Regions from separate parts of the Dehalobacterium formicoaceticum genome, predicted to be linked through region 2. Evidence: riboswitches for the same ligand, from Rfam matches in the RefSeq annotation. Region 2 holds a riboswitch; the other holds the start of a gene.
What was found. Region 2 has a riboswitch for thiamine pyrophosphate ahead of thiW (energy coupling factor transporter S component ThiW). Riboswitches for the same ligand answer to the same signal wherever they lie in the genome.
Positions count from the first base shown of each region.

Region 1: linked by a shared signal. The riboswitch ahead of tenA (thiaminase II) and the one ahead of thiW (energy coupling factor transporter S component ThiW) in region 2 are both predicted to bind thiamine pyrophosphate.

Region 1 covers NZ_CP022121.1:1,301,640-1,317,788, reverse strand. The annotation lists gene CEQ75_RS06485 (Nif3-like dinuclear metal center hexameric protein) at 1-722, opposite strand, end outside; gene CEQ75_RS06480 (tRNA (adenine(22)-N(1))-methyltransferase) at 719-1,411, opposite strand; tRNA gene CEQ75_RS06475 (tRNA-Ile) at 1,594-1,668, opposite strand; tRNA gene CEQ75_RS06470 (tRNA-Asn) at 1,674-1,748, opposite strand; gene rpoD (RNA polymerase sigma factor RpoD) at 1,805-2,920, opposite strand; gene dnaG (DNA primase) at 2,948-4,774, opposite strand; gene CEQ75_RS06455 (YaiI/YqxD family protein) at 4,932-5,366, opposite strand; gene CEQ75_RS06450 (deoxyguanosinetriphosphate triphosphohydrolase) at 5,778-6,770, opposite strand; gene CEQ75_RS06445 (ABC transporter substrate-binding protein) at 6,973-7,974, opposite strand; gene CEQ75_RS06440 (ABC transporter permease) at 8,057-8,809, opposite strand; gene CEQ75_RS06435 (ABC transporter ATP-binding protein) at 8,809-9,561, opposite strand; gene tenA (thiaminase II) at 9,563-10,246, opposite strand; TPP riboswitch at 10,333-10,438, opposite strand; gene CEQ75_RS06425 (Fur family transcriptional regulator) at 10,473-10,919, opposite strand; gene CEQ75_RS06420 (metal ABC transporter permease) at 11,000-11,839, opposite strand; gene CEQ75_RS06415 (metal ABC transporter ATP-binding protein) at 11,862-12,653, opposite strand; gene CEQ75_RS06410 (metal ABC transporter substrate-binding protein) at 12,653-13,564, opposite strand; gene feoB (ferrous iron transport protein B) at 13,828-15,975, opposite strand; gene CEQ75_RS06400 (FeoA family protein) at 15,998-16,149, opposite strand, start outside.
Region 2 covers NZ_CP022121.1:3,326,722-3,342,870, forward strand. The annotation lists gene ligD (DNA ligase D) at 1-2,240, opposite strand, end outside; gene ku (non-homologous end joining protein Ku) at 2,245-3,018, opposite strand; gene CEQ75_RS19600 (plastocyanin/azurin family copper-binding protein) at 3,280-3,384, opposite strand; gene CEQ75_RS16180 (hypothetical protein) at 3,810-4,082, opposite strand; gene CEQ75_RS16185 (S8 family peptidase) at 4,102-5,775, opposite strand; gene CEQ75_RS16190 (hypothetical protein) at 5,908-6,132, opposite strand; gene CEQ75_RS16195 (radical SAM protein) at 6,146-7,216, opposite strand; gene CEQ75_RS16200 (radical SAM protein) at 7,229-8,794, opposite strand; gene CEQ75_RS16205 (radical SAM protein) at 8,797-10,347, opposite strand; gene thiE (thiamine phosphate synthase) at 11,356-12,003, opposite strand; gene thiM (hydroxyethylthiazole kinase) at 11,990-12,811, opposite strand; gene thiW (energy coupling factor transporter S component ThiW) at 12,792-13,358, opposite strand; TPP riboswitch at 13,622-13,730, opposite strand; tRNA gene CEQ75_RS16225 (tRNA-Pro) at 13,987-14,063, opposite strand; gene trmL (tRNA (uridine(34)/cytosine(34)/5-carboxymethylaminomethyluridine(34)-2'-O)-methyltransferase TrmL) at 14,254-14,712, opposite strand; gene CEQ75_RS16235 (class I SAM-dependent DNA methyltransferase) at 14,715-15,473, opposite strand; gene CEQ75_RS16240 (flavin reductase) at 15,812-16,149, shown strand, end outside.

The DNA of each region.
Region 1 (16,149 bases), 1.7 Mb from region 2:
AGACCATCAGCTGCACCTGGTAAAGCTGTCGGATAAAGATCATAAGCCACCTCCTCATAAGGATGAGAGGATATCATGGCCGCGATCACTTGATTCAAAACAGAAGCAGGAACAATGGTTTCCAGGCGGTATTCCGGTGTCTTTTCCAGCTGACCCAGTTTTCCCACAAAAGGATTCGTCCCCGGCAAGGGCACAAAGGTCCCTTCTCCGGGTGCCGCAAAAGTACAATGAGAGTAACTTCCGATATGGCCGGCCCCTGCCTCCGAGATCGCATTCCGTACCTGATCCAGGTAATCCACCGGTACAAAAACGACTAATTTAAGCAAGGCTTCTTCTTTTGTATCTGCCAGGACTGTTACATCCCTTAAGTCTAACAATTCTGCCAGATAATCATTAATACCGCCGACGGCAATATCCAGATTGGTGTGGGCAGAAAACAGAGCGATATCATTTTTGATTAATAGAGATACAATTTTGCCCAAAGGCTGGTGGAAAAGCAACTTCTGCACAGGGCGAAAGAACAAGGGGTGATGAGTAATAATCAGATCTATTCTTTTGCTCACTGCCTCCTCAATTACGCGCGGGTCGGCATCAAGGGCGATCATGATTCGCTCTGCTTCTTGATTTAAATCCCCGACCTGCAATCCCACATGATCCCACTCTTCCGCTAAATGGGCAGGAGCGATATCCTCCATTATTGTCATCAATTCCGAAACCTTCATAAAGACGCCCTCACTCTCTCCATACCCGCAATTTTCTCTTTCATTTCCTCTTTTTGTACTTGTCCCTTAGGATGGGCCGCATCATCCAAAGCCTGGTAAATATCCTTGAGAATCCTAAGTTTTTCTCCCAGGTAAGCTTTCAAAAGAAGATGCTTCTTCTTTAAAAGCACCGGACCAAACTCCATTTCCTCCAGGGTGAGAGTACTTCGTCCCGGTTCGGCTGCAATAATTTCATAAAACAAATCACCTTCATAAACCAATTCTTCATCCACGATTCTCCAATTATTTTCAACCAGCCATTCCCTGAGTTTCACCACATCACGCATAGGCTGCAGCACCAACCGCTGGGTTTGACCTAAAACCGCCGGTGATGCTGATAAAATATGGATCATCGTCAAAGCCCCGATGCCTGCGATGACAATTACCTGAGCTTCACCCGATGTTAATACCTGCAAGCCGTCCCCTAAACGCAAAGATACTTTTTTGTCAATCGACAGCAGACTGACCAATTGAGACGCTTTAGTCAAAGGCGGTTCATGAACATCTGCCGCGATCACATAAGGAGAGATGCCTTCCATAATAAGGTGTGCCGGTAAATATCCATGGTCTGTACCGATATCTGCCACGACGGATCCGGTTGGAACAAAACCGGCCACAGCCGCTAATCGCTCTGAAAGCTTGATTTGCATAGAATGCATCACCTCAATCCTGTTCATACTCATATTATTCAAAATATAATCATCATAATCCTTCCTGATAAACAGAGTTCTTCGCTTCAAGGAGCAGATTATTAATGGCAGTGAGTATCGGATAAACACAAAAAAGCAAGTAACCATGATCTTTTGGTTCTTGCTTGCGCTAATGAAATAAATGGTGGGCCCACCTGGGATCGAACCAGGGACCGACCGGTTATGAGCCGGTGGCTCTACCGCTGAGCTATAGGCCCTAAAATGGCTCCCCGAGTTGGACTCGAACCAACAACAACTCGGTTAACAGCCGAGTGCTCTACCATTGAGCTATCAGGGAATGCTTATCTAGCAACAACCATTATACTAAAACTTTCTTTGAAGGTCAATAAAATTTTACTCCAAATAATCCTTCAGCTTCTTGCTTCGGCTGGGATGACGCAACTTTCTTAATGCTTTGGCTTCAATCTGACGAATACGTTCTCTGGTGACCCCAAATACCTGACCGACTTCCTCTAAGGTTCGAGAGCGGCCGTCCTCCAGGCCGAAACGTAATTGCAGTACCTTCTTCTCCCGATTGGTGAGAGTTTCCAATACTTCTTCCAACTGTGCCTTCAGCAACATAAATGAGGCTGCCTCCGCCGGTGCCGGGGCATCTTCATCCTCAATAAAATCCCCCAAATGACTGTCTTCCTCTTCGCCAATGGGAGTCTCCAAGGAGACAGGTTCCTGGGCAATTTTCATGATTTCACGTACCCGTTCCACAGGTATATCCATTTCCTTAGCAATCTCTTCAGGTATGGGTTCCCTGCCTAATTCTTGGAGCAGTTGACGAGACACTCTAATTAATTTATTAATGGTTTCCACCATATGCACAGGAATTCTAATGGTTCGCGCCTGATCTGCAATGGCTCTGGTAATGGCCTGGCGAATCCACCAGGTAGCATAGGTGCTGAATTTAAATCCCTTTTGGTAGTCAAACTTCTCTACCGCTTTAATTAAGCCTAAATTTCCTTCCTGAATCAAATCCAGGAAAAGCATGCCTCTGCCCACATATCTTTTGGCAATACTGACCACTAGACGAAGATTTGCCTCAGCAAGCCGTCTTTTCGCCTCTTCATCCCCAGCTTCCATTCTTTTGGCAAGCTCAATTTCGTCTTCCGCAGTTAGTAAAGGTACGCGTCCGATTTCTTTTAAATACATGCGCACAGGATCATCTATCGCTACACCTTCAGGAATAGATAGATCCAACTCATGTTCTTCGGGGGTAGAAGCAGCCTCATCCTCATTATCGTCATCGGTACGATCCAATGGTTCCAGATTAGCACCGGATCCGGAAGTAACCAAGATTCCCTCATGACTCAAGTGTTCATAAATATCATCCATTTGATCCGGCGATAAGTCAATCTCACTTAAAATCTCAATAATTTCCGTATAGGTTAACGTACCCTTCTGTTTTCCGGTTTCCATGAGTTTCTTTACTGCTTCGATTTTTGATTGATCCGGCTTCATTATGTCCCCCCTTCCAATAGGCAAAAATTATTCCTTTAATTGCTGCATTTGCTGTTGCAGCATATTCAATTCCTGCAACAGCGCCATGATATCTCCGGTCATATTCTGTTGTTGTTCATAGCTTTGAATTGCTTCTTGAATTTCTCGCATTCGTTTCTTTAACCGGTAGAGGTTAATGGTTTTTATATAATCCCGTACTAATAATTTTTTATTAATATTTTCCGGGTTATCTTCCATAAATAACTGGGATAGATATTGTTTTAAATTTTCTTCATCGATACGTTCAATCAAAGTCGCGGGCAACCAATCAAAATCCGGGTATATCTCCCCGATAAATTCCAAAATCCTGGTTATGCTCTCATCTGTTGAGAAATTCAATCCCAAAGTATTTTCCACATGATCAAAAATATTACGATTTTCAATCATCAGCTTGGTCAAATTCTTTTCTGCCAATAATTGAGCATTATTTTTGCCGCCTAAATCAGAGCTTTTGATCGAACCTATTTCTTTGTTAGTATGCTTTCTCTTGCTAAAATTATCCTTATTTGATACGATTCCTTTGATTTGTCTTAAATCAGCATAGATAGATTCGATGGAAATATTCAAAGTGCTTGCTACCAGCTTGATATATTGATCTTTTTCCACCTGACTTTTTATTTTTGCCAGATCAGGCAAAAGTTCCTGGACCACATCCGCTTTACCTTCAATTGTATGAACATTATATTTTTCCATGGCCGCCTGAAGCTTATACTCCACCAAACTAAGAGCCTGCTCTGCTGCCAGTTGCACCCAGGCTTGATAACCATGCTGATGCAAAAAATCATCCGGATCCATGCCCTCAGGAAGCTTCAAAACCCTTACTCTGAAAGCCAGCTTCTGCAAAATTTCCAATCCACGGTAGGCAGCCTTCGCTCCGGCTGCATCTGCATCATAGGCGATAAGAACGTTCGAAGAATACCGTTTTAATAGTTTTCCCTGCTCCGGAGTCAGAGATGTTCCCAATGAAGCAACAGCATTTTTGATGCCAAATTGATGGGCAGTAAGCACATCCATATAACCTTCCATGAGCACCGCTTCATCCTTTTGCCGAATCATGCCGGCAGCGTTGCTTAATCCGTACAAATTCTGTGACTTACTAAAAATCGGTGTTTCTGTAGAATTGAGATATTTTGGTAATTCATCATGAATTCCCCGGCCACCAAAGGCAATGACCTTACCCCTAAAGTCTTGAATAGGAAACATGATCCGATTGCGAAATTTATCATAGTAAGTTTCCCGAGAACTCTTGGCGGCAAGTCCGGCTTTTTCCATCTCGTTTTCTGTATACCCCTGAGATAATAGTTGTTTGACTAAATAATCCCATGATTTTGGGGCAAATCCCAAGCGAAACTCCCGGATTACCTCCAGACTGATTCCTCTTTTTTTAAAGTAATTCAAGGACTCCTCAGCCATGTCAGATTTCAGTAAAATTTGATGATAATAATCTGCTGCCGCCTCATGCATATTTGTCAATCTGATTTTCTCAGTTTGATGAGCGCTTACCTGGCTCCCTTTAACATTTTCCGGAATCATAACACCAACTTTTTCCGCCAACTTTGCTGCGGCTTCCGGCAATGTTAAATTCTCCTGCTCCATAATGAAATGGATGACACTGCCTCCCTTATGACAACCAAAACAATAAAAAATTTGCTTATCGGGAGAAACAGAAAATGATGGTGTGTCCTCCATATGAAAGGGGCATAGCCCAACATAATTTTTACCTTGCTTTTTTAAATTGACATAATCGGAAATTACCTCCACAATATCTGCTTTTCCGCGAATTTCCTCGATAATTTCCGGCGGTACAAATCTCATGCTCTGCACCACCTCACTTAAATGCTGCCAAGATTGTGATTAATGCTATTAATAAATGATCACTAGCTATCTTTCGCCATTTTTCCGCTTTTTCCTTCTTTTTTATGCAGATGATATTGCTTTTTAGAACTTAAATCTCGAAAAAGATATCCTCAGGTTATGATTCCAGCAATCGGAGCAGCGATTCCAGAAAATTATTTCGATCCTCCCGGGAAAAAGCTGACGGTCCTTTCGTCTTGCCTCCTCCTCTGCGCACCTTTGCGGAAACATGACGCTGCATCAGAAGACTGTTAATATTATCCCCGGTAAATATCAAACCACGGGGAGAAAGAGCACGGCCGTTTCTACCTAATACCAAAGCCGCTAAACCATAATCCTGGGTTACAACGATATCCTGATCCTGTATGCGATTGACAATGACAAAATCTGCGGCATCCTGTCCTGTATCAGTAACAATAACCTTGACACCCGTTCCTTCAGAAATCTGATGGTTAAAAGAGGCCACCATTTCCACAGGAATATTTTTTTCTCTCCCTACAGAAATTATGACGTCTTTCACTGGACAAGCATCAGCATCAACCAAAATCTTCAAAGAGACCCTCCTCCGAAATATTATTATATTCGCGTTATTTTCCAAAATTCCTGCATAAACAAAGTTCTTGGCATCAGGTGAAGTTTTTACTGCATCTGATGCTTAGAAATCGTTATCCGGTATTAGTGGCAGTTAGTTATCGGATAAATCGAAAAAGGGCGTTTTGGGGGAGTCAATTGACATTGCAAGCGTTTTTAGTATTTCCGTGGATATGGTAATTTATACCTGATTGCCATGAAGGCAAGGACCCTTACCATAAAAAAATTTTAAAAAAATTAAAATTAATTGTATAAGAAGAGCAAGCTTGGTTAAAATAAACTCAGAAGGAAGATCATAAACTCTGCCGCGTAGTTCGTCACTACTCGGATAGTCTGACCAGCGAAGAGGTTTGTAATTCTTCCTTCTATTTTTTTACTCTATGCGAAAGCCTCCGGGTACAAAAATATGATTAAATTGGGCAATGGCATACCGATCCGTCATTCCTGCCACATAATCACATACCTGAACATCATGATCATCTCCGGACTGATATTCCTCAGGCAAATCCTCAGGATGCTTTAAATAATAAGAGAAGAGTATTTTAAGCATATCCTTGGCCTTCGTTTCTTCCCATTTGGCTTTCGATCCAATATAAACCCGTTTAAATAAAAAACTTCTCAGTTCATCCATAGCGGACTTAATCTCACTGCTCATCCCAATCTCCCCCCGACTGATGTTGCATTTGATCAAATCCTTTACCATCGCATTAATTCTTTCACTGTGACGGGAACCTAATACCTTAAGGCAGTTGAAAGGCAAATCGTTTTTGGTAATAATTTTCCCCTGGATGGCATCATCAATATCATGATTAATATAAGCAATGCGATCAGCGATTTTAACTACCTGGCCTTCCAGAGTGGCCGGTTTCATGGGCCCGGTATGATTTAAGATCCCGTCTCTTACTTCCCAGGTAAGATTCAGTCCTTTTCCCCCTTCAAGCTTTTCTACGATGCGCAAGCTTTGATAATTATGGCGAAAACCATCCTTCATCATCTCATCCAAAGCTTCTTCCCCCGCATGACCAAAAGGCGTATGGCCCAAGTCATGACCCAATGCAATGGCTTCTGTCAGATCCTCATTTAAACGTAGTGCCCGGGCTACGGTGCGGGCAATTTGCGCCACCTCCAAGGTATGGGTGAGACGGGTACGAAAATGATCTCCTTCAGGAGCGATGAAAACCTGAGTCTTTAACTTCAGACGGCGAAATGCTTTGGAATGAATAATTCTATCACGATCCCTTTGGTAGGCAGTGCGTATCTGGCATTCCTCCTCCGGGGTATTCCGGCCAAGTGTCGTTTTACTTTTTTGTGCATAAGAAGACAAGTGTTTGATTTCCCAACCTTCAGTCTGTTCACGAATCAACATTTTTGATCACCTCTTGATAAACAGAACTCCAAGCATTAGATGTTATTCCTTTACATCTAATGCTTAGCAACCGTTAAAGGCTTTGTCAGCAACATCCCATTTAGCCCCTCAAGAGGGGCTTTGGAATCAAGTTGCTCCACTACATTATAAATACGTGAAAAGAACAAAAGTTCCTGCTAAAATCTGAAAAAAATTGTGGGGTTCACTCAATCTCAGCCATTACATCCGACACCTGAATCCTTCTGTCAATCAATCCTTCTTGCTTCAACCATTCGATATTGTTCTGCCATACTGTTTCTGATTGGGATAAAAAAGGAGCGTCTGCCGATGCCATCAAAGGGAGAAGGGTTTCCAAACTCTTTCTTTCCACTGTTTCCGACAAAGGAAAATTCTCTTCATTTTGGTGCTTCATCAGGATCTCCAAGGATTCCTCGGGATGATCCTGCATATCCCGGAAACCTTTTTTGCAAGCGCGCATAAAGGAAGCCAGCATTTCACTGTCCTTAGCTATGGTTTCATCGCTGGCAAGAAAGACTGATTCATAATAAGCAGGCACACCATATTCATCCAGCATAAACCAGTTTACTTCAAATCCTTCCTCTTCTAACTGGGGTACCTCATGATTCACCAAGCAGCCAATAGTAGCATCCACATTTTTTGTGGTCATGGAAGACATGAGATCAAACCCAACGTCAATCATAGTCACATCATTATAATCGGCGCCAACATGATTCATGATACTTTTAATCAGGGCCTCACTTAATTCCGTTCCGGCATAGCCAACGGTTTTGCCGACTAAATCCTTGGGAGAAGTAATGCCTTGTTCTTTAAGAGAAAGAACAATATTCAAAGGAGATTGTACTACGGCACCGATGGATCGCACGGGTACATTTTGATTGGCCCGTGCCATGATTATGTCCTGTAAATAATACAAACCTATTTCTGCCTGATTGGCCGCCACCAAGGATAAAGCATCATTGGTGTTGGCAGGAAATTGAACATTCACCTTTAATCCTTCCTCGGCAAAATACCCTTTATCCATAGCTACATATAAGAAAGTATGCAAAGCATTGGGATACCAGTCCAGAACAACATCTATTTCCCTTAGCTGTTCATCTTTTTCCCGGCTGGAATTGCCTGTGCTGCAACCGACAGCTGATAAGATCAAAATCAATACGATCAACAAAAGAACTATCTTTTTCATTTTTTACTCCTCCGCATAATATTTCTATCTATTGTTTTAAACTATAAATTTAGGCATTGCCTTAGGTTAATCAGGTTGAATTTCAAATTTCTTTATGCCAACGAACTACTGCCTTCTCCAACAGAGTCACCAATCCTACAATGGCCATCGCCACAAGGGAGAGCAGGATAATAGGAGCAAAGACACCCGCTCCGTCCAGCTGGGTCATCATGCGGCGGCTGAAATAACCCAGACCGCTTTTGGCACCCAGCCATTCTCCAATGGCCGCCCCGATAATACTTAGAGGAATGGCCATTTTCAGAGCCGAGAAAAATGCAGGTATGGCAGTCGGTATCTTTAATTTCATAAATATTTCTCGCTTACCGGCCCCATAGGTATAAAGCAATTCCTCCATTTCAGTTTTGGAAGATTTTAAACCATCAAAAACAGTTATAGTAATGGGGAAAAAAGTGATCAATACCGTCACCAAAACCTTGCTCCAGATACCGTAACCAAACCAGAGCACAAAGAGGGGAGCAATCGCAGGGGTGGGTATGGTTTGGGAAGCGATAATCACCGGGTATAAGGCCTTTTCCACTATGGAATTGGCATCCATGACAATAGCCAAGGCCAGACCTAAAATTAAAGAAATGAAAATCCCTAACAAGGTAACCAGCATGGTGGCCGGCAAATGGACACCAAAGAGAATTTCTCTCAGCTCCCAAGTTTTCTCCAAAACCTCAATCGGCGTGGGGATGATATAGGCAGCATTGACCTTCATAGCAACAATTTGCCAAAGGATGAAAAGAAGAAAGACAAAACATACCGCCAGGAGGTTCCCTTTTTGTGTTTTCATCAGGAAACCACCTGCCTTCTCAACATCTCCAGAAGATCATTTTTCAATGCTGCGATCTCCGGTTTATTCAAACAGGCACGGGTACGCATCTTGGGTAGGGGTACCTGAATCCTCTCCAAAGTATGAATGGGCGTGTGCCCCACGACAAAAATCGTTTGGGACAGGAAGATCGCCTCTTCAATATCGTGAGTGATAAACAGAATGGTTTTTTGAAGCTGCTGCCATTCAGTTAAAAGCCATTCCTGCATTTCCAGTTTCGTTAAAAAGTCAAGAGCGCTGAAAGGCTCGTCCAAGAGCATCAATTCAGAATCTGTTAAGATCGTACGGCCGAAAGCGACGCGCTGACGCATCCCTCCTGACAATTCCTTGGGATACTTATTGCCATAACCTTTCAATCCGATCTCCTCTAAAACCTCATTTCGTCTCCTCTCCCTTTCAGTTCTGCTTAATCCCTTTAATTCCATAGGCAGCTCCAGGTTTTGTCCAATGGTTCTCCATGGAAAAAGAAGATCCTTTTGAGGCATGTAACCTACATAACTTTTCTGTCCGATGATGTTTTTTCCTCCTACATCAATGGTTCCTGACTTAGGGTGAAGCAACTGAGTAATCAGGCGAAAGATGGTGCTCTTTCCGCAGCCGCTAACCCCAATCAGGGAAGCAAATTCTCCCCTCGCAACGTGAAAGGACAATTCTTCGATAATATCCACATTCTCAGTGGGATATTGATAGCTAACTTTATGAAAATCCAACATTTTAATACTCCATATTCCAGGCCATATCCCAGAACATCCTTTCATAGAGGCTGCAATTAACAAAGATGGTCATCAAATTTTGGATTTGATCCTCAGAATAATCTCTGGCTAAGGAATCCATCATGACTAATAGGGCATCATTAGTGTCAACATATTCTTTAGAGGTATATCCTTGAACCCATTCTCCATAAAAATCATGGGTCAGGGATTGGGGATGGGCTGACACAATGCGGCTGCCTATTTCTTGATAACTCCATGAACAAGAAAGAATGGCAGCGGTTATTTCAGCCACATCTCCCTGGAAACCAATGGACAACATATAATTGGTATAGGAATCATTAGCCGGAGATTTCCGGGCATTGGCCACCTCATCCTGGGTAATGCCGAGACGATTCATATAACTTTGATGGATCTTCATCTCCCCATTGAGAATCTGATCCACATTATCGGCAAAAAAGCGCATCAGGTTGGGATCTTTGGCTTTTACTACCCCTAATGCAAAAACCTTGGCATAGTCATATAGATATAAATAATCCTGCAGCATGTAAAAACGGAAACGATCCATAGCCAAATCTCCCTTGCCAATACCTTGGACAAAGGAATGCTGATGATATGATTCCCAGATCTCCTGGACGCTTTCATATAATCGTTTCGAAACCGATATGTCTTTTTGATTCGCTGTCAATTTCTTCACTCCCATTTCTTTCAGACAAGGGAATTACCTTCATCAGGACGGAAAAGGGATACGCCTCATAGGCATATCCCTTTTTATCTAAAGATATATTTGCATCCCTACGTTGGCATTATCCACATCAGGTAAGGTCGAAGATGATTATCTTCCTCTCAGCCTCTTCTAGAAGCTCCCTTGCTCTTTTAACTTTAGATTATCATATAGATTTACAGCTGTCAATTCACTTCCGATTAATTTGGTCTCCTTTATGTTCACATTCAAAACAATAACCATATAGTTCCATTTTATGCCCGGTCACGGTAAAACCCTCTTTTTCTCCTAATGTTTCTCCTAAACAATTTAAGGGACAAGTAGACAAAGGAATAACTTTCTTACAGCCCAGACAGATTAGATTATGGGTATGGGGATCATTCTGCAAACGGTACCGCACCTTATCCTCAAAGAGGCCGGCTTTCACCACATAACCGGTATCCACCAGGGTTTTAAGATTTCGATAAACCGTCGCCAGGCTGGACACATTGTTTTCCGCCCGGATGCGTAAATAAATATCTTCAGCTGTTAAAGGATGCTCAGATTTGTCTAACACGGAAAGAATCGCTCGGCGCTGCTTCGTAACCTTATATCCCCGGGCTAAAAATTCCCGGGAAATCAAGTCCTCTCGATCCATGGATCTCCCTCCTTTTTCCTTTTTCCCTTTGTTTATCACGCACTACCCACCGTATGACCCCTATTGATAAAAGTTTCACTTTATCCGTAAACTTGTTTCTTGATAAAACTGATGATAAAGAAAAATGCGGCCACCAGGACTATGGTTGCCCCAGAGGCAGTGTCCCAATAAAAAGACAGAATCAGACCTGTAATCCCACTTACCAAAGAAATGATTATCGTTAGCAAATGATATTGTCTGATATTTCGCGAGAAATTCCGTGACGATGCCGCCGGAAGTACCAAAAGAGAATTAATAATCATAATGCCCAGCCATTGAATCGATACGGTCACGATGACCGCCAAAGCAACGGTAAATACCATCTCTGTCCGGCGTGCATTAACACCTCTGCTCCGGGCCAAAGAAGGATGGACGGTTAGCAGAACAAGGGAATTAAAGGAATAATACCAATATCCAATAAAAAGAACGGTGATCATGAAAATCAAGAAGATGTCTTCCGGCGTGATACTCAGGATATCACCGATTAGATAACCGGAATATTTGTTAAAGCCGCCTCCCCGGGAGAGAATTACGATCCCTAATGCCACGGCGACAGCTGAAAACACACCAATAACTGTATCCGTGGAAGTCATCGTAAGCTCTTTGACAAAAGAAACGGCCACGGCCATAAAAATTGCAAAAAGAACCATGGCTCCCAAAGGCTGATGAAGTCCCAGAATAACCCCAATTCCTATCCCTGTTAACGCGGAATGGCCAATGGTATCAGAAAAAAAGGCCATATGATTATTCACAACCATGGTGCCCAACATGCCAAATAAAGGGGTCACGATCAACACAGCCAGTAAAGCATTGAGCATAAAATGATGTTCTGCCCAGGAAAAAGGCAGTAGTTTTTCACCAAAAGCATACCATATTTCCAAAAAAACTTCTCCTTTCAGGTGCTTATCTCAAGGAAAGCTGATGGTTTTTTTCTAATGACTTAAGGCCGAAGGACTGAATCACCAGTTCATTTTCTAAAACCTCGTCCGGCGTGCCCTGACAAAGAATGGTTTTGTCTAAAAAAACCATCCGGTCTGCAAAATTCCCCATTAACTCAATATCATGAGAAACCATCAAAATAGAAAGGTCGTATTGCTTCCTGAAATCGGAGACCAACTTATAAAACAATTTACGGCCACTATAATCCACTCCGGATACCGGTTCATCCAAAAGGAGGAGCTCAGGTACCGGTTCCATGGCAAGAGCCAAAAGCACCCTTTGCACTTCTCCTCCCGACAGTTCCCCCAATCTCCGGTCAATCAAGTGCTCTGCTTCTACTATTGAGAGGGATTTTAAAGTTTTTTCCCGTTCCTGAGAAGAGGAAAAAATCCATAAAGGTTTTCTTAGATAGCGACTTAAAAATAAATCCTCCACACTTACCGGGGATCCGGGATCAAATTCTCCCCTTTGTGGGACATAGCCAACTAAAGGTCTGCGTCGATTTTTTTCCCCGCGGGATAGAAAGGTAATTTCCCCTTTAAAAGCAAGTTCCCCAATGATTGCCTTTAAGAAGGTGCTTTTTCCTCCCCCATTAGGTCCGATAATTGCGGTCAGTTCTCCACAATGGATATGTAAACAAATGTCATGGATAATAGTCTTTTTCCCTTTCGCAACGGACAGGTTATTAACCTTCGTACAGCACAGACCGCAATGAGCACAGGTCGCTGCCAGGGAAGGATAACAGCAATCATTCATTATTGTAAAGCCTCACCTAACACCTGTAAATTATCTTCCATAATCTGAAGATAAGCATCCTTATCGGCAGGACCGGTAACTGCGGGATCTAAATAATAAAGCTGGGCGCCGGTTTCCCGGGCAATGGTTTCCGCAGCTGTATCACCGTATTGGGGTTCCGCAAAAAGAACCTTGACTCCCGATGCTTTGACTACTTGAATCGTATCTGTTAATTCTCCTGGGGAGGGTTCAGATCCTGGCTCCCGCTGAATCACAGCCTGGATATTTAAGTCAAACTCGCGAGCGAAATAGGGAAAAGCTTCATGAAAGGTCACGATATCACGATTGTCCAAAGGATCGATCGTTTGATGCATTTTGGTTCTAAGCTGTTCCAATTTTTCTATATAGGTTTCCGTATTGGCAAGATATAAAGCAGCCCGATCAGGGTCTGATTCTGCCAGCTGTTGCCCAATATTTTTTGTTTGACTAATGGCTCCTGAGATACTCACCCATAAATGAGGATTACTCTCACCATCCGTTTCATTCTGTAATAGTTCCAGCCCTTTACTGGCATCAATCATTTTCATATTCGAGGAATTTTCTGTGATCTTATCGAGAAAAGATTCCATTCCTGCCCCATTTACAATCATAATCTGAGCATCCTGCAGATTCACCATATCACCGGGAGTGAGCTGATAATCATGAAGACAGCCTGTCGTGGGCTCGGTTAAATTAACTACCTCGACCCCGGGGATCCCATCTGTAATATTTAAAGCCATGATATACATAGGATAGAAAGAAGTAACGATCTTAAGAGGTGTCCCTTCCTCATCCTGATTCGATTGAACCGGAGTTCCCTCATTTCCGCCGGCACATCCGGTCAAGATCAGCAAGGTAACAATCAGCAACATACCTGCAATTTTTCTCTTCATTCTCTTCTCCTCTTCTGAATTTGAATAAGACTCATTCTCATTGCATTATTTATATTATCATACTAACCAAAATATAGCAATATTATTAAAAAATTTAGTTGCATATATTTTTAACATTTTTAACAAAAATTCCTGGCATCAGACAAATTTTTCTTTGTCTGATCCAGGGGGTAAACAGGGGACGGTTCTTTGTTTTGAACACATGTTCAAAACAAAGAACCGTCCCCTGTTTACCCTAATTAATTTTGAGGGAAGGGAACTGATCAGAAAAAAAGGAGACGTGCTGCCTGTGCCACGATAAAACAGATCAGAATACCCGTGACCGTAGGTATCATAAAAGCCAGCAAAGTCCATTTCCAGCTCTTAGTTTCTTTCTTAATTGTCCAAAGAGTGGTACCACAGGGATAATGCATCAAGCTAAACAGCATCACACATACCCCTGTAAGCCAAGTCCAACCATGATCTATCAAGAGGGCTCGAAGTTCCGTCAAGCTGCTTAATTCCAACATGCTGCCAGTGGAAAGATAGCTCATAATCATAATGGGGATGACAATTTCATTGGCAGGCAGCCCCAGAATAAAAGCCATTAAGATATATCCGTCTAAACCGATAAGAGCGGCAAAGGGTTGTAGAAACTGGGCAAATTGATTCAAAATACTGCTGCCTCCCAACTGGATATTGGCCATACACCAGATGAACAGTCCCGCCGGTGCTGCCACACATACCGCCCGCCCTAAAACGAACAAGGTTCTATCCATGAGGGAACGAACCAAAATTCGTCCCAATTGTGGTTTGCGATAAGGGGGGAGTTCCAAGGTAAAGGAAGAGGGAACACCTTTTAAGATCGTCTTCGATATCAATCTCGAGATCGTCAGGGTCATCACTACTCCCAGCAATATTACGCCAACCATCGCCAAGGTTGATACCAGGGAACGATAAGGCTCTGCCACCAAACCACCGATAAAGATGGAAGATATCGCAATTAAGGTGGGAAAACGCCCGTTACAGGGAACAAAATTATTAGTGAGGATGGCGATTAACCTTTCCCGGGGCGAATCAATGATGCGGCAGCCAATAATTCCTGCTGCGTTACAGCCAAAGCCCATACACATGGTAAGTGCCTGTTTTCCATGGGCACATGCTCTTTGGAAAAAGCCATCCAGATTAAAGGCGATTCTCGGTAAATATCCGGAATCCTCCAAAAGGGTAAATAAGGGGAAAAATATTGCCATGGGAGGAAGCATCACGGAAACCACCCAGGCCAATGTCCGGTATACCCCCAAAACAAGGGCATCATGCAGCCACCCGGGTGCGTGTACCATCGCAAAAAATACAGTCAGCTTTTCTTCCACACCGAAGAGGAGCGAAGATATGACTTGAGAAGGATAATTTGCCCCCACAATTGTCAACCAAAATATCAAGGCTAATAATCCGATCATAATGGGAATCCCAAGAATTTTTGAGAGCAAAATACGATCCATTCTCCGATCAAATTGATTAACCTTGGGCTTTTCAAATTGCACCACCCCATTTTGGCAGATCTCCTCTGCCTTTTGCACGAGACTGGAAACAATTAAATCCCTGAATTTTTCTTCATGAATGCCCTGGTCACTTAAATATTTTTTTGTCCGGACTAATGATTCTGCCAGTTCCTGGTCTTCATCCAGCTTAATTCCAAGAAATTTTTCCAGGGAACGAATAATTGTTATTTCTCCATCCAATAGTTTTATCGAAACCCAACGACTGTTAATTTCATCGCCAACCACTTTTTTTACATTGGGCTCAATTCTTCTGATGCTTTCTTCAATCACAGGATCGTAAGTAACGCGAAGGGGCACGGTCATATTCCTGTTTTGTGCAACATCATCCACTGCTTTCATTAAATCATTTAATCCGACGCTGTTTCGGGCATTGGTACCGATAACCGGGACACCTAGAGCAGTCTTAAGGCGGGAAAGATTAATGCTAATTTTTTTGCGGGCTGCTTCATCTATTAAATTAACACAAACTACCACTTTGGGAGTGATCTCTAGAACTTGCAAAACTAAATTCAGATTTCGTTCCAAACAAGTAGCATCCGTGACAATCACCGTGGTGTCCGGTTTCCCGAAACAAACAAAATCCCTGGCCACCTCTTCTTCCATAGAATTTGACATTAAAGAATAGGTGCCGGGAATGTCCACCAGAATAAAGGATTGACCTTTGTATTCATATCGGCCTTGGGCATTGGCCACAGTTTTACCGGGCCAGTTCCCCGTATGTTGATTTAATCCGGTTAAGCTGTTAAAGACAGTGCTTTTTCCCACATTGGGGTTTCCCGCCAAGGCAACGACCCGTTCGTGGTTAAAGCTTTCTCTTCCGATCACATGATTTATGACGCCCAAACCCGTAGACTGATTGGTTAAGCCCATTCCTGACTTTCCCTCCTTTAGCTCAGCTATATTGCTCCACTAAAATTTCTGATGCCAATTCAGCCCTAAGAGCGATGACAGCTCCCCGAATATAATAGGCTGTAGGATCCCCGGAAGGGCTTTTGTGCAAAGCCTCAACCGAAGTATTAATAATCATACCCAGGTCCAGCATTC
Region 2 (16,149 bases):
GCCTTTCTCACATTACCGGTGTAGCGATCAGGCCACTTCTGCTCCATCACTAGGGCAACACGTCTTGCAAAATCATGAAATATCTCCCATGAGACGGATGGTTTTAGTGGGACGACCACATGATAGCCTTTACCGCCGCTGGTCTTGAGATAAGATTCCAGGGAAAGATCCGTGAGAATGCTTTTAAGATCCCGCACCCCCTGGCGTACCCTGCCAAGATCCATCCCTTCATCGGGATCCAGATCAAATACCATCAGATCAGGCTTTTCCAGTTCATCTACACGGCTTCCCCAGGTGTGAAATTCCAAAGTGCCCATTTGTGCTTCCGAGATTAACCCCAATTTGTTTTCAATATAGAAATATTCCTCCTCTTCTCCGCTGCCGGTGGCAACAGTTATCGTGACGATGCCCCGGCTGTCCGGGCCGGGATGCTTTTTATAGAAGCATGATTGCAAGACACCCTTGGGACAGCGTACGATACTAAGGATCCTGTGCTCCACATAGGGCAGCATACGCTCCGCTGCCTTTTCATAATAACGAACCACCTCCCCTTTTGTAATTTCAGGGTCGTCAAACACTACCTTATTCGGGTTTGTAATTTTGATTCCTTCGATGAAAATTGTGTTGTCCTTTACTGTCATGGTCCCCTCCGATTCTTTGACCACTTTAACCTGTTTGACTGCTTTAACCGGTGCTTCTCTTTTTATATCTTCAGGATTTTTATCTTTGCGCAAGCCTTTAAAGCTGGCATGCCTTAAAAGCTGCTCCGCTGTCCATTCACTAAATTTGATTTCCGCAATCAGCCTGGGTTCAAGCCAGGTTATTTTTTCATTGGACTTAGGGCTAGGTGCCTCTTTGAAAGGCGGCTCCGCCTGATGTAAGCCTTTAAATTCCCTCTCCAATATTCCCCTGGTGCGTTCACTAAAACCCGTGCCGGCACGTCCGCAATAAATGAGCTCTGCCCCTTCAAAAACACCAAGGAGCAATGCGCTGATCCCGCCGGTTTTTTTGTCCGTCAGAGTATATCCACCGATGACAAATTCCTGTCTTTGATCACATTTCAACTTGATCCAGTCACCGTTCCTTCTTCCACTGTATCGGGAATCCACTTTTTTGCCGATGATGCCCTCCATCCCAGCCTCACAAGCGGCAAGTAAGCTTTCCTTGCCTTTTCCGATAACATGCCTGCTATAATAAAGGTTTTTTGGTGCATCCTTCATTAATGCTTCCAGGATTTCTTTTCTTTCGGTCAGAGGGCGTCCCCGAAGATCCGCGCCGTCCAGGGCAAGGAGATCAAAGACAATATAAGTCAGGTTTTGTTCCTCGCTATTTTTCAAGTAGTTTTGCAGCGCCTGAAAATTCGTCTTGCCCTCCGGGTCCGTAACAGTCATTTCCCCATCCAAAATCATCGCCCTGCCGGCAGCAAAATCAATCAGGGCAGACGCCACATCTGAAAACCGCCTGGTATAATCATGACCGTTCCTGGTGATCAATCGAACACTGTTGCCTTCCACAAAGGCCAAGATCCGATAGCCGTCATATTTCATCTCATAGAGCCAATCCTCACCATCAGCGGGCACCTTATTAACCAATTTTGCCAGTTGAACATCCGCCTGATAAAAAGGATTCCTTGTTATTTTTTCATCTGCACCATCTTCAATTTCCTGCATTGTGCGTCCCGTCCGAATGCTGGTGGTAAATTCTGCAATCCCGGTTTCATTATTGGCATATTCATCTTTTTCTTTCAACAAAAGCCAGTTATCCTTTGTCTCCCCAGCTTTCAATTTCAGTCGGACCAAAGCCCACCTGCCCTTCAGCCGTCTTCCCTTGAGCATAAATTTTAGGCTGCCTTCCCGCAGCCCTTCTTCCACATTGCCGTGAGGTTCCCAAAAACCTTCATCCCAGAGCATGACCACGCCGCCCCCATATTCCCCTTTAGGAATCGTCCCTTCAAAGTTCCGGTATTCAAGGGGATGATCCTCAACCTGAACCGCAAGCCTTTTATCATGAGACTGATAGGAAGGGCCCTTGGGTACTGCCCAGCTCATTAAAGCTCCCTTCCATTCCAGCCGCAAATCATAGTGGTCGTTACGGGCGATATGGTGTTGGATGACAAATCTTAGCTGCTCTTCAGGATCTTCAGGATCTTCAGGATCTTCATGATCTTCATTTTTCCCTTCCGGTTCCAGTGTTCTGTTAAAATTTCTTTTTTGATGATACTTCCTGAGCCGTCCCGTCATAATATTACGCTAATTCCCTGTTTTTTTGGGCTTTATCAACACTGGCTCTAAGGGCCTCCATCAGATCGATCACTTTTCCGGTAGTGCCGGCTTCCGCCGCAACGACCTCCTTGCCGGAAATTTTTGACTCGATGAGCATGCGCAGTTTTTCCTGGTATTCGTCTTTATATTGAGCGGCATCAAAGGGCGTGTCCATGGCATTGATCAGGGTTTTAGCCATATTCTGTTCCTGTTCGGATACTTCCGGCTTCGCATACTGTTTTTGCAGCTCTTTAATGTCATCGGCGTAGAACATGGTGGAAATGAGGATCCCGTCCTCCCGGGGAATAATCGCCATCAGTGTATCCTTTGTGCCCATAACGGTTTTACCAATGGCAATCTTCTGCTCATTCATCAACGCGGAGCGCAGCAGTTCGAAGGCTTTTTCCCCCCCAGCTTCGGGAGCAGCCTGGTAGGTTTTGTCGTAGTAAACAGGTGAAATCTGATTCAATTGGGCAAAATGCAGGATCTGAATGGATTTTTCCTTTTCCGTCTTGATCTTTTCAATTTCTTCTTCCGTGACCACGACATACTTGCCGTCATCGTATTCATAACCTTTGACAATATCCTTCGCCGTAATTTCCTTGCCGCAATGGGCGCAGGTTTTCTTGTAACGGATACGGCCGTTGTCTTCCTTATGGAGCTGATTGAAATGGATATCATTGTCTTGTGTGGCTGTATACATGGCGATGGGAATGGCAACCATACCGAAAGTAATAACCGACTTACGGGATATCAAAATAAACACCTCCGATGTTATTATTGAATTTCTCTATGCTTCCGATGATCTTTCGTATGTTTTTTCACTCTTTTTTATTTTCCCTATAAAAATGATGAATATTCTTCATCATTTAAAAATCGCCAAAATGCAATCCCTATTATAAATCTAAGGCTTACGCCAAACCTCTGGGGCTGGCGAAACCTATAAAAAAGCACATCTATGGAACATATCACTGTCCTACAGATGTGCTTTTGTTTCGTAATCTGCTGATAATCGATGCTATTTTACGATGACCTTTCCTGTCATAAAGGGATGAGGAGAACAATGATACTCAAAGGTTCCCGTTTCGTTGAATGTATAGGAATAGGATGCACCAATTCCCATTATATCACTCTCAAATGCCGATTACTTCAGATAAGCAAAGTGGATGTGCCCAAATGAAAAGATCATCAGATCTGAGTAAAAAAGCATGGAAGGTGAGCAAGTCCGGGTAAGCAGCAAGAAACGGAATAAAAGGTGAGATAAAAAAGGCTGGGCAAGACTGAAAGGTTGATGAATGAGGAAAAAAAAGCAGAAGGCAGATTGAGGAGAAAAGTCGATAAAGGTTCGTTGGAGCTTACGTTTTATAAGCCACCGGCTGATGTGGAAAGATGCGATCAGCCGGTGGTTTTTGCTGTTTTTATGATACCGCTCGGGAAAGTTCGGCCATAGCCGCTTCTTTTAAGCCTTATGGGCAAAATAAAAACTATCTGCCGACAGAAATCCTCTCCCAGCCGATGGTGCGTGTTAACGCAGATGATGGGAGTATGTCACTCTGTACACTTTATTGGGTATTTTTTGTCGGGCTCATTCAAAAATCCAAACTCATTAGGAATTAATTTTTCCCCATCCCGGCTAAAAAATACAATCTTTAAGAGATCCTTTATTTGCTCACTGTAGAATTCTCCGAGGAGTGTATCAGGATTTGAGTCTTGATTTTTCGGTTCGATTTTAAAACGAAATACATAATCATCCTGGCACTCCGGCTTTCCCTGATGATTCATATTCATAATATCGTTTTTTTCAGGTGTATTTTTTATCATTATTTTCACCTTTACAATTTTATATTGTGTAGTTCAGGATAACGGATGATCCATTGGAGTCATTAATAGTGATCCTTACATTGCTGCCCAAAACCCAATTCCCCGACAACTGATTAATTTCCATGCAGGCCCTATTACAGATCTCCTTGGCGAAAAGGTCAGTGTCAATATTATCGAAGGTATCATCAGCTATTGTAATATTAATTTTAGGGCCGCCATGTTGATCTGGAATATCCGTATCAGTTGGTTCAGTGATAATTTCGTTATTCTTCCTGATCTCATCCATGGCTTTTCCCGCATCTAACTTACCGGCACCAAGATACTGCCAATTACCAGGATTTTGCTCTGAGATAGGTACCGCCGTTCTGACCAGGATGTCGGAAATACTCTCAATATCCAAGGCAGGATTCACGGATAACATTAAGGCAATTACTCCGGCTACGTGGGGTGCTGCGAAAGAGGTCCCGGCGACAAAAGCAGTGCTGTTGTTTAAATCAGCACAATAGATATCATCATCGTCAAAAGGCTGTCCGGCTCCTCCGGGAGCGCTGATCGTAACTGTAGGTGAGTAATTGGAATAATCTGCCTTCCGACCTGATGGCGCTAAAGCTGCCACTGAAAATACCCCATTAATGGTTTTGCTATAATCCGAGGGATAATGAGCCCCTGAAGTGTTCTCATTTCCAGCAGATGTAACAAATATTACTCCGGCAGCCGCTGCCTCCTGAATTGCTTCCCTGATAATCCTAACATCGCCGGAAGTCTTCCAGCTACAATTTGCGACCACCCTTTTTACCGGTTGGACATCTAATAGTCTGGCCTCCATGATACTTTTCAGGTAGTAAATCGCTTCAGCCCTCTGGTGATAATACTGTGCATTAAGGTTTACAGACAGGGATATAATCCGTGACAGGGGTGATATTCCCTGCAAGTCATCCCTTTGTCCTGTCAAAATACTAAGTATCTGGGTGCTATGTGAGGAAAATATTGAGTTATCTGCAAAGTCCCAGTCGTCAGAAAGACCCTGTTGAAAAGATTGTTTAAGAGATGGATGACTAATATCCGGCTTCCCATCTATTACAGCAATTAGAATTTCCGGGTTGCCCTTCGTTATGGTCCAGGCATCATTGATATTAATACTGTTAAGATTCCATCGCACATCGTTAGTCGAAATTTCTTCCGCGTCATTTACCCCATAATAAACAGGTTCAATGTAATCTATTTCCGGGATATCTTCTAAATTTTCAGAAGCTGATGTCAGTTCCACGCCCTCCGGCAGCTCGAGGATCAGCCAATTTCCAAAACGGCTTTGCTCGGCTATGCTATACGTGCCGGCCAATTTATCTATCAGCGCATCTTTAAGACCCGGGTGGTAGGCGACAAGCAAGCGGTTAGGAACAACTAACCGTCTAAAACCTTCTTCGTCTTCGAATACAGGTATGACCGCTTCTACTGTTTGATCTTCATTAAGTTCATCTAATATTTCACTCATGGTATGCGTTTTTTCTGCTTGTTCATCAAAAGTGAAAATTAACAAATTATCTTTTGGGACCCATTTTGAATGTTTAAATCTTTCTATTTCACTAAGGTTTCTTACTTGTTTTTCTCCCTCATAACCTTCCTTGAACTTTATCAAATACTCACCTTTAACAGGTGTTAAAACGGTTTTATTTTTTTTATTCATAAATTGCATTTTTTATCCCTCACTTATTTACGGCAACTTCTTGCCATGGGATGTTAAAATAGAAAAAAGGAATATAATCCGATAGCATTCAGGAAACTAATTAATTACTAGAGTTTTAGCTGTTGATTCTTTCTTTACCTATTAACCCCATGAAAATGAAACATGGATTGCTGCGGGATTATTTAGTTTAGTACCCAAATCTACCGTTCCAAATCTTGTGTTGATTTCCGACATAATAACATCTGAAATAGCTCTGTTGGTTTTCATTGCACTCAAAAGTTCTACCTGAGCCTTAGCCATAGGTACAAGCCTTTCTTCTTCAGAACCGCCAAATCTTGTTACCGGCATTGCTATCCCTTCTTTCATTTTTATTGGTCTGCTATCGGACTATATTGTTATCGATAAAAGCAATCCGGGCGTGTTTCTGCCTGGTTTGCTCTATCAAATTGAGCATAATCATTTCACATTGTTCATGTTCAATGAATTTCTGGGGCATTGCAAACAGGTTTAGTTTCAGGAAACGTATCTGATTGCCATTACTAAGGTCATTGGGGAATGGCGTCAATACCTTACGGGGAATTTTCTCAATCCGCCTGATCCCTGCTGTACCGAATTCCGCAGCGTATTGCGGGTCTAAACCGTCGCACCAATTTCTGGCTACACAAACACCACACTCCCCGGTGTCATCATAAAATCTGGGCCACTTACCGATTACACTTTCGCTGGAAAATTGGTTCATGTATTCCGGCAAAAGGCAAAGGGGGGCTTTTTCAACGGTAACTGTTAAACCATTGTTTTCAGCTATTTGCACCGCTTCTGACAATTGAGGTCGAATTTGATCAAGAGTAGGCACCAGCTCAGGGGAAGACTGAGCATCAACAATCAGTCCAAACTTTATGCGCGGCACACCTTTATCAATGGCAAGTTTGGTAATTTCCGAAAGCTCCCTAAGATTATCCGTTGTGATTACAATATTAACCTGACAAGGCATCGCGGCGGAAACAATATGATCCAAACCCGCTATTAACTCAGCATAACTTCCCTTTACTCCGGTCAACCTGTCATGAACTTCAGCGGAAAGACCGAGCAGCGAGGTCCGGATATAACATTCCCCTCCGGTAATAGCCGCAACTTTATCGGTGAATTCTCTTTTGGAAAACAACCGGCCGTTAGTGGCGATGGAGCATTTTAACCTTTTAGACTGAATGTATTGCAATAGGTCGAAAAAATGTTGGTATAAAGTTGGTTCCCCTCCAAACAAATCCACTTTTGAACCGGCAGGAAGCTTATCAATCAATTCCAGCGCCGTTTCATAAGGAAATGAAAACTGTCCGTGAATCTCATCAACCATACAAAACCTGCACCTGTTATTGCATCTGTCTGTTAAGTGCAAGATCAACAAATTGTCCTTTTCCAAATATTTGTTTATTAAATCTGTGCTATGCTCCAAATTTGATCACCCTTAGATTGTAATTGTTGTGTTGTCGGCCAGGATCACCGGAATTCCGGTGACAAGCTCAATGCTGCTGTAAGAAATACCTAGCAGATCATTATTTTTATTTGGACTGAAGGAATTGGGCAATACGATCAGATCAGGCTTTATTCCCTGTTTCTGCTGAAAATCATAGATCGCCTGCAAGTAATCAGAACAGGTATATAAATCACCAAGAATGATGTTACCTCCCCAAAATCTATGCTCCGGCACCCAGAGATAAAGATTGGTATCGCCGAGCAAATGTTCCAGTTCCGGTATTGACTCAAAAAGGGCAGCCACCAAAGGTTCCATGATTGCTGAGGTCATCAGCAGGACGTGTTTGGCCTTGGTATCAGCGATGCGTTTCAATAGATCCTGCAGCCAGGCAGGGTCAAAATCATCAATCAGCACAATGCCGAAAGGATAAGCCTGGGATAAAGGATACCCTATGGGCCGATAGGGATAGCGGCTTTCCTTCGTACCTTTTTCGATCAGTTCTGCCCCTAATAATTGGCCATTTCTTTCAAAAGTAATCTGCAATCTGGGATTATTATGATATTGAACCAGCAATTTACCGGCGGCAACCCGGGTAAAAACATCTTCTCCGTTAATTGATTTAATCAGATCACCGAATTGCAGACCAGCCTGCTCTGCCGGAGACTCCCTGATTACGCCCGCTACTTCCGGGACAAGGGCCTGGGCATGATAAAGGCTGGGTAATACCAATATCGGAGTCTTAATTTCGTTACGTAAAGGCAACACCTCCGATAAGACCTTATCCCATGCAGCCTGTGAATTAAACAGCATATCTTTAGAAAAATATCGGGTATACCCCGGCAAAGTAATCCGAATCGCACGCGCCAGATTTTGGTCCAAATAACGAATGGTCTCGATCATTTCACTTTTTTCAATATCCGGCCAGGCAACAATAGTTCCCACAAAGGGCAGATCATATGACTTGAATTTTTCGATCATCTTGATGGAGTTTTCACTATTCCGATCCCCCATAATCTTCCTTCGCCCCTCCGGGTCGGAAGAATTAAGGGAGATACATAGATTAATCGGCACCATTTCAGCCAGTTGTTCCAATATATCCGTGTTGAAATAAGAGCCATTGGTCGTTAATTGGATCTCTACCTCCCTGTCGGCCGCTCTAACCATTCTTAAAATAGGAAGCAGCTCCTTGTTGGTAAAGGGTTCTTTGTACAACCGTGTTGTAAAAAGAGGCAACCCTTTTTGAACATCGCGGCGGTAATAATTGATGCGTGTGGCAGCCTCCTGAACAGATAAACAAGTCTTCTCAAAAGGCAAAGGATTTCCCGCTTCATAACAAAATTTACAGCGCAGATTACAATAACCGGAAGGAGAACCGAGGCTATCAAAAATGTTATTATATTTTTCGAATGACCAGTCAGACAAGTTTTTCAGAACGAAACTGTCAGGTTCGATCACCCGGCCTTCTTCTTCCAACTGCACAAGTGATAATAGTGACTCCAGTCTTGATTTTAAATATCTAATGAAAGGATGCAGGTAGTTTTTCTCTTCAACACTCATTTTTAGTCCTCCCTGCCGTAAATGTAGTGCCAGGGAATCAATTCCACTGGAATGCCTGTCCGGGTCTCGATCTCGAAAACAGATCGGCCCTGAAAATCAATGCCCCAGGAAGAGCCAAAACTATCCGGGATCAGTATTAAATCAGGTCTTTCGTTAACCCCATCACAAAACTCTAAAAGCGCATTTTCATAGTCAACCACGAAACGGCTGTCCAATAAGTGGGTATTCCCCTCCATCCAAGTATGATCCAAGGTATCAATCCATAGAAACCTTTCCTGAAAAAAATCACGATAGACCGGGATCTGATCGATAACATTTTCTAAAGTTCCGGCGGTTAATGGAGAGCAAAAGAGCAGTACTTTCCGGGCGTCATGCTTTTTGATTACGCGAAGAATATTGTCCAGATAATTCAGGTCAAAGTCCGGCAAAAACAGCATGCCGAATCTTTCTCCCGGATGACCCAAATCCGGGCTAAATGGATAAGACTGATGGCAAACCAGGTTAAAGGTTAGCAGCTTTTCCCCTCTTTTGATCTTTACTGTCAGGTTATTAAGCTGATCTAAAGCACCAGAGCTAAAAAAGTTTCTAATATCAACCCGGGTTGGCAGGATCCTGTCATTAATCTCCATAACCATATCGCCGGCCATTATCCCTGCCACCTGCGCCGGGGAATTAAGGATCACCCCATCAACTATTGGCAGCAGCGGGACTCTCGCGTATTGAACAGGCTCAATCCAAATAGGAACATTAAATTGTCCTTTGATTGAATTAACATAATCACATGTACCTTGCCAAAAATCATTAAGATCTGCGGTCGGAGGTTTGGGCATAAATTTATGGATCAAAGGAAGTCTGATTCTAATCCCATAAGGTTTATAAAGGCAAATATCCTCAATGCTTTTATTGAGTTCAGCGAAATCTACCTTTGGCCAGACAACAATACTGCCGATAAAGGGGATGTTAAACTTATTTAACAAACTCATGCTATTAATAGTTAATTCTGAGTCCTCCCGGAGTCCCATCAGGGATTTACGGTTTTCCGAAGTAGTAGAATTTATTGAAAGCTTGAGGAGTATTGGTTTAAGGTTTGCCAATTCCTCAATGATCTCAGGGGTAAGAAGCGAAACGTTAGTAGTAAGAATGAACAATTCCGAAGCGTTTTTTTGACGTGCATTTTTAAGGATACGAATGGCATCCCTGTTTAATAATGTTTCCATATGAGGACGAGCTGAGGGGAATAAACAGCGGTTGTTTTGCTGATCAAAATACTGTAACCTGGTTAAAGCCTCCGGTAATGATAAGAAAGAATAGTCCCGTTCGAAAGGGAGAGATCTTTCCATGCAGAAAACACACTTGGCATTGCAAACACCCGAAAGAGGACCTAAAGCTTCCATGTTGGTCTGGGCGCAACCAGTTTGCCAGTGGGCTAAATTCCGCAAACGGAACCCATCAACTTTTATTGGTTGTCCCTTATGTTCCAATTCAACAAGGGACAATATTCTCTCAATTTCACTTTTTATGGCCTCAATACGAGGTTCAACAATTTCATACATAAACATATCACCTATCTTAATCAAAGAATTTTTTATCACATGCGCGTATTTTATAATTTTATCTTTTCGCCAAACGTGCCTCATAAGTTAATTAGTATATAAAGATAAGATGAAATTTGATGTTGTATAGATTGTTTAAACACAATTCCTTATTATTAACTGAGTTCTTGCATCAGGTGAAGTTTTACCCCATCTGATGCATAGAATTCTTAGAAATCGTTATCCAGAAACTTTGTGGCAATTAGTTATCGGATATATTGAATCAACAATTTATTTGTTCTGAATATTTTATATATTTCGATTAAATCCTGTTAATAATTGTTTCCTTCGCAATTTATTATTGCATAATTTTGTATATAAATAATTCGATCAGAAAATCGGGATTGAGGGGGTTGACTTGACATTTTATCGATGAAATACAGCAACGATGGGTTGCCTTTATTTTTTGTTTACATTATTATATTAAATTTTCTGGAAATAAAAGAAATTGTGAGCAATTAAAAGGATATACTTTTTAAAGCAGAAAATTTCGTTTGAAATTCTTTTATTTGAACTTTGACCCTATCAGATGCTTCTGCTATAATTCAATTAAGCTCCAAGGAATACCTAAGGCGAAACACCTCAGGAGCCGGAAGCAGAAACGAAACATGAAAACCGATCAGACAGCTAAAGAATCTTAAGATTCAAGGTCCCTTGAAAGGAAACAGAAACTGATTGCTTCAGATAAGCAAAGTGGAAGTGCCCAAATGAAAAGATCATCAGATCTGAGTAAAAAAGCATGGAAGGTGCGCAAGTCCGGGTAAGCAGCAAGAAACGGAATAACAGGTGAGATAAAAAAGGCTGGGCAAGACTGAAAGGTTGATGAATGGGGAAACAAAAGCAGAAGGCAGATTGAGGAGAAAAGTCGATAAAGGTTCGTTGGAGCTTACGTTTTATAAGCCACCGGCTGATGTGGAAGATGAAATCAGCCGGTGGCTTTTGCTGTCCATGCCAAAAATGGCAAAGAACTTATGAATGAACCTGTAGCATTTCACGCGCAAGCGCCAACAGTTCGGCGGTTGCCGCACCGGAATCCTCCGCCGCAAAAATAGCCGATACCACAGCGACGCCATCCACGCCGCTGCCAGAGAGTTGCAGGATATTCTTACCCGAAATGCCGCCGATGGCGACGGTGGGAACATGGACGGCGCTGCAGATGGCCTTAAGGGTTGCGTTGGACATCTGATTCACATCCGTTTTTGTAGAAGTAGAGAACACAGCGCCTAAGCCCAAATAATCCGCGCCATTTTTCACTGCCTCCAGAGCTTCATCCACGGTGTGCGCGGAAACGCCGATGATCATGCCATCGCCCACACGCGCCCGGACATCGGAAATGGACATATCCTCCTGCCCCACATGGACGCCGTCTGCGCCGCACTGAATGGCAATATCCACATTGTCGTTGACAATAAAGGGAACATGGTATTGCTTGCAAAGCTTGGAAAGAGCCATAGCCTCTGCAAGAAAGGCATCTTCGTCCAAATTTTTTTCTCGGAGCTGGATACAGGTAACGCCGTTTTTCAGGGCAGCTTCCACCTGCTCATACAGGCTTCGCTCCCCCACCCATACCCGATCCGTTACCGCATACAGCAGCATTGCTTTTTTATCGCATTTCATAGTTCGCACCTCTTTCCAACTCATCAGGAGACAGATTGTAAATAGCATCAATGATATAGTTTCGATAGCTGGAATTCCCGTCCAGTTCCGTCATACGCCGCTTTGCCTTTTCTCCGCAAAGACCCATGGTGCAGACTGCGGCGGCAGTTGCCTCCAGCGTGTGCCCCGGATTGGCCGTCACATACGCCGCCGCCATGGCGGAAAGCTGACAGCCGGTTCCGGTAATCTTGCTCATGTCCGCATGGCCGTTCCGGATGCAGTAGGCTGTGTTCCGGTCAGCAACAATGTCGATGGCTCCGGTGATGGCAATTACTGCGCCGGTCTTTTGGGCAAACGCCTTGACAAAGGTGACCGCCTGCTCCAGATTTTCTTCCGTAACCCGGTCGGAGACATCCGCATCCACCCCTTTTGTCGTTCCATTCCCTTGGGTCAGAACCTTGATTTCGGAGACATTGCCCCGAATGACCGCAAACTGAATCTCTTGGAGCAGCTTCATAGCAGTGCTGGTGCGAAGGACAGATGCTCCGGCGCCCACAGGATCGAGAACGACGGGATGTCCCAGCTCATTCGATTTTCGCCCGGCGGCAAGCATCGCGGGAATGGTGCGCTGATTCAAGGTGCCGATATTGATAGTAAGGCCGCCGCATATGGAAGTGATCTCTTCTACTTCATCTATATCATCGGCCATGATGGGTGAAGCACCGCAGGCCAAAAGAATGTTGGCACAGTCGTTGACGGTGACATAGTTGGTGATATTATGAATCAGCGGGGACTGATTCCGAACATTTTCAAGCATTTCCTTCATCATAATTCAATTGCCTTTCTTGTTGTAAATAGCTGGCGTTAAGGCGAAACTGTATATCCGCCAGAACACCGGATTTTTGCAGTGAATAGACTAAAACGCCGGACAGGAACGCACCGGCTGCGGTTGAGATCAAAAACGGAATAATGTATGCGTAAAACACCAGTCCGGCAACTGCCTGCCCCAAAAACAAAACTGCTAGGGGATAGGCGCTGAGGCCGCCCAAAATGGCGGTGCCGAATACCTCCGCGGCCAGTGTGGGGAAAAGCTTTTTGGTTTTACGATACATCAACCCGCAAAGCAGGGCGCCAAACATGCTGCCGGGGAAAGCCATCAAGCTGCCAAGGCCAAGTAAATTCCGTATCAGGCTTGCGCTGAAAGCAACGCCCAAGCCATAGCCGGGGCCGAGCAGTACGGCGCAGAGGATATTCACCATGTGCTGCACAGGGGCACACTTGCTTCCCAAAACAGGAACGGCGAGTAGACTGCCAACAACAGCTACCGCACATAAAATTCCGGCAATCGACAGCTTTTGAATATTTACTTTGTTCATAATGTAAGCTCCTTTTTGATTGATGCAGTGAAAACGGCAATAACAGCGTCGCTTTCCTTTTTAGTAGAAATGGTCAAACTTCGTCCAAAAGGTCGGTCGAGACTTTCTGGTCTCCTCTCGCGCCGGAACACGGCTTCCCATCGCTGTTATACAAGACACAGGGCGCTCCCCCTTGTCCGTCACGGCCTCACCGTGAATGCCGTCATCACATCCTTTCAAAAAGTGCAATAAAAAACGGAAACACCGATACGGTGTCTCCTCCGAAAGAATCAGACTATGACTCCCTACGGCGGCATTATCCGCATCAGGTTCCAGGGTCGAAGTTCAATGACTTCCTCTCAGCCTGCAATACAAGCTCCCCTTATTTAAGTATATTATACTGCACTGTTTTTAAAAAAGCAAGAAAGACGGTTCATAATCAGCATTACAGATATTTTCCTATAATGTTCCCAGAAGCCGCCACAATCCGTCCCCATGGACACCCACCTCCCGATCCCAAGCCGAGGACATAATCGGCACTGAAAGTCATGTCGGGTTTGGTTTGCTATAAAATTTCAAGCCTTTAGGGGCAAAATAAAAACCATCTGCCGACAGAAATCCTCTATCAGTAGATGGTGCATGTTTGGTTTGGTCGGGATGACAGGATTTGAACCTGCGACCTTTGCGTCCCGAACGCAACGCTCTACCAAGCTGAGCCACATCCCGGAATTTTCCATATATGTAATTTAAATGTTATTGCGCATTAACAGTCATTTGCTGGTTCAGCAACTCCCCCCCAAGTTGAGCCATGTCCCAAGCACGTTCAATTTTAACTCAGTTATTCCATAATGTCAACAGTATTTATAATGATGAATTAAGACGACTTTACTTGATTTTATCTTATGTAATGAACCCTTTAGGTTAATTGGGGAAAGCCCTGCTGCCTTAAGGCATCATAAAGGATGATGGCCACGGAATTAGAGAGATTTAACGACCGCAGGTGTTTGCCCATGGGAATGCGGATACAATGATCCCAATTTTCCTTTAGAAGAGTCATGGGCAGCCCCGCCGTTTCCTTGCCGAAGACGATAAAATCATCTGCCTGAAATTGCACCTGGGAATAGTTTTTATCCGCCTTGGTAGTGGCAAAGAAAAAGCGGTTTTGCGGGTATTTACCCCTTAACTCAGCAAAACTCTCATAATAATATATGTCCAGATAATCCCAGTAATCCAAGCCGGCTCTTTTTAAATGTTTATCATCCACAGAAAAGCCCAGCGGCTTCACTAAATGGAGAGAGGTCCCCGTTACAGCACAGGTGCGGGAGATATTCCCGGTATTTGCCGGTATTTCCGGTTCCACCAAAACAACATGCACGCCTATACCCTTCCTTCTGTTTTTTGTGCCACCACAAAGATCCTGCGGCTGGCCTCTGAAGGAGGTTCAAAAGAAAAAGCATTGAACACGTCTAATACCTTAAATCCGGTTTCCCCCAGGATCACTTCCACATCCTTTAAATGATGATGCTTTTCCTGATGCACTTCTTTAAATTTCCCATAATCATGATCTTCTCCTCTTACGAATCCTGTTACCCTGATTTCCCAAATCTCCTGATCCGCCAAATAATAGATTTCGTAAATCAGAGAGAATTCCTCTGTATCCACAAAGCTGATCTCCTCTTTTGCACTATAGGAATATTTCTCCACCAGATTCAAATCAAAGATAAAGATTCCGTCATCGCTTAATGTTTTGTTGATACTCTGAAAACAGCGCGCTAATTCTTCTTTGTTGATCAGATAATTTAAGCCATCCTGAAAACAGGTTACCAGGTCAAATTCCCGTGATAGCTCCAGTTCTCGAATATCCTGTTGGAGAAAAATAATTTCCATTTTTGCCTCAGCAGCTTTTTTTCTGGCATGCTGCAGCATGGGCAAGGAAAGATCCACCCCTGTTACCCGCCAGCCCATCTGGGCCAGTGGAATACTGGTATTCCCGGTCCCGCAGGCAATGTCCAGAACACTTTCAATTTCTTTATTATATTTTTCTGATAATGTTTTAATATATTGAGCCCACTCCTGATAATCAATGCTTTCCATTAACTGATCATAGATAAGGGCCAAACCTTGATATATTGACAACCGAATCACCCCGCCTTAATATTTTAACATACTTTTCCCATTCTGCAAGATGGCAGGGCTCTTTAAAATACCTGATCCCAAGCTAAAAAGCAACGTAAAACGTGATTTGAAGTGAACTCATTCAGCTAAAGCTGAACATCGGGGCTTCAGATGGGGAATCTACCCCACCTGAAGTGAAAATAGGAGCTCCCACTTATAGAAGTGGGAGTCTTGGAATTTGATAAAATCATGGTATATGGTATCATTTGGTTCATAAAACTGTAGTATAATAAAGATCTAATTAAGCAGCGTGTCCGCGTATGAATCGAAAAAATATAAAATGAAAAGAGGAAATTAAAATGTCTAATTTCAAAGAACTGGCACCGGAGGATTTTCACGAAAGCCCCTTTCAATTGATCGGCAAGGACTGGATGCTGGTAACGGCAGAAAAGGATGGAAAAGCCAACACCATGACAGCCGGCTGGGGCGGCTTCGGGGTGATGTGGGCCAAGAATGTGGCTTTTGTGGTCATTCGTCCCCAACGCTATACCAAGGAGTTTATCGACGGAGCCGATACCTTTTCTCTGACTTTTTACGATGAAAGCATGCGTAAAACCTTATCTTACCTGGGAACTGTCTCCGGCAGAGATGAGGATAAAATCGCCCAATCCCGGCTAACTTTGGCCCGTTGGGGAGA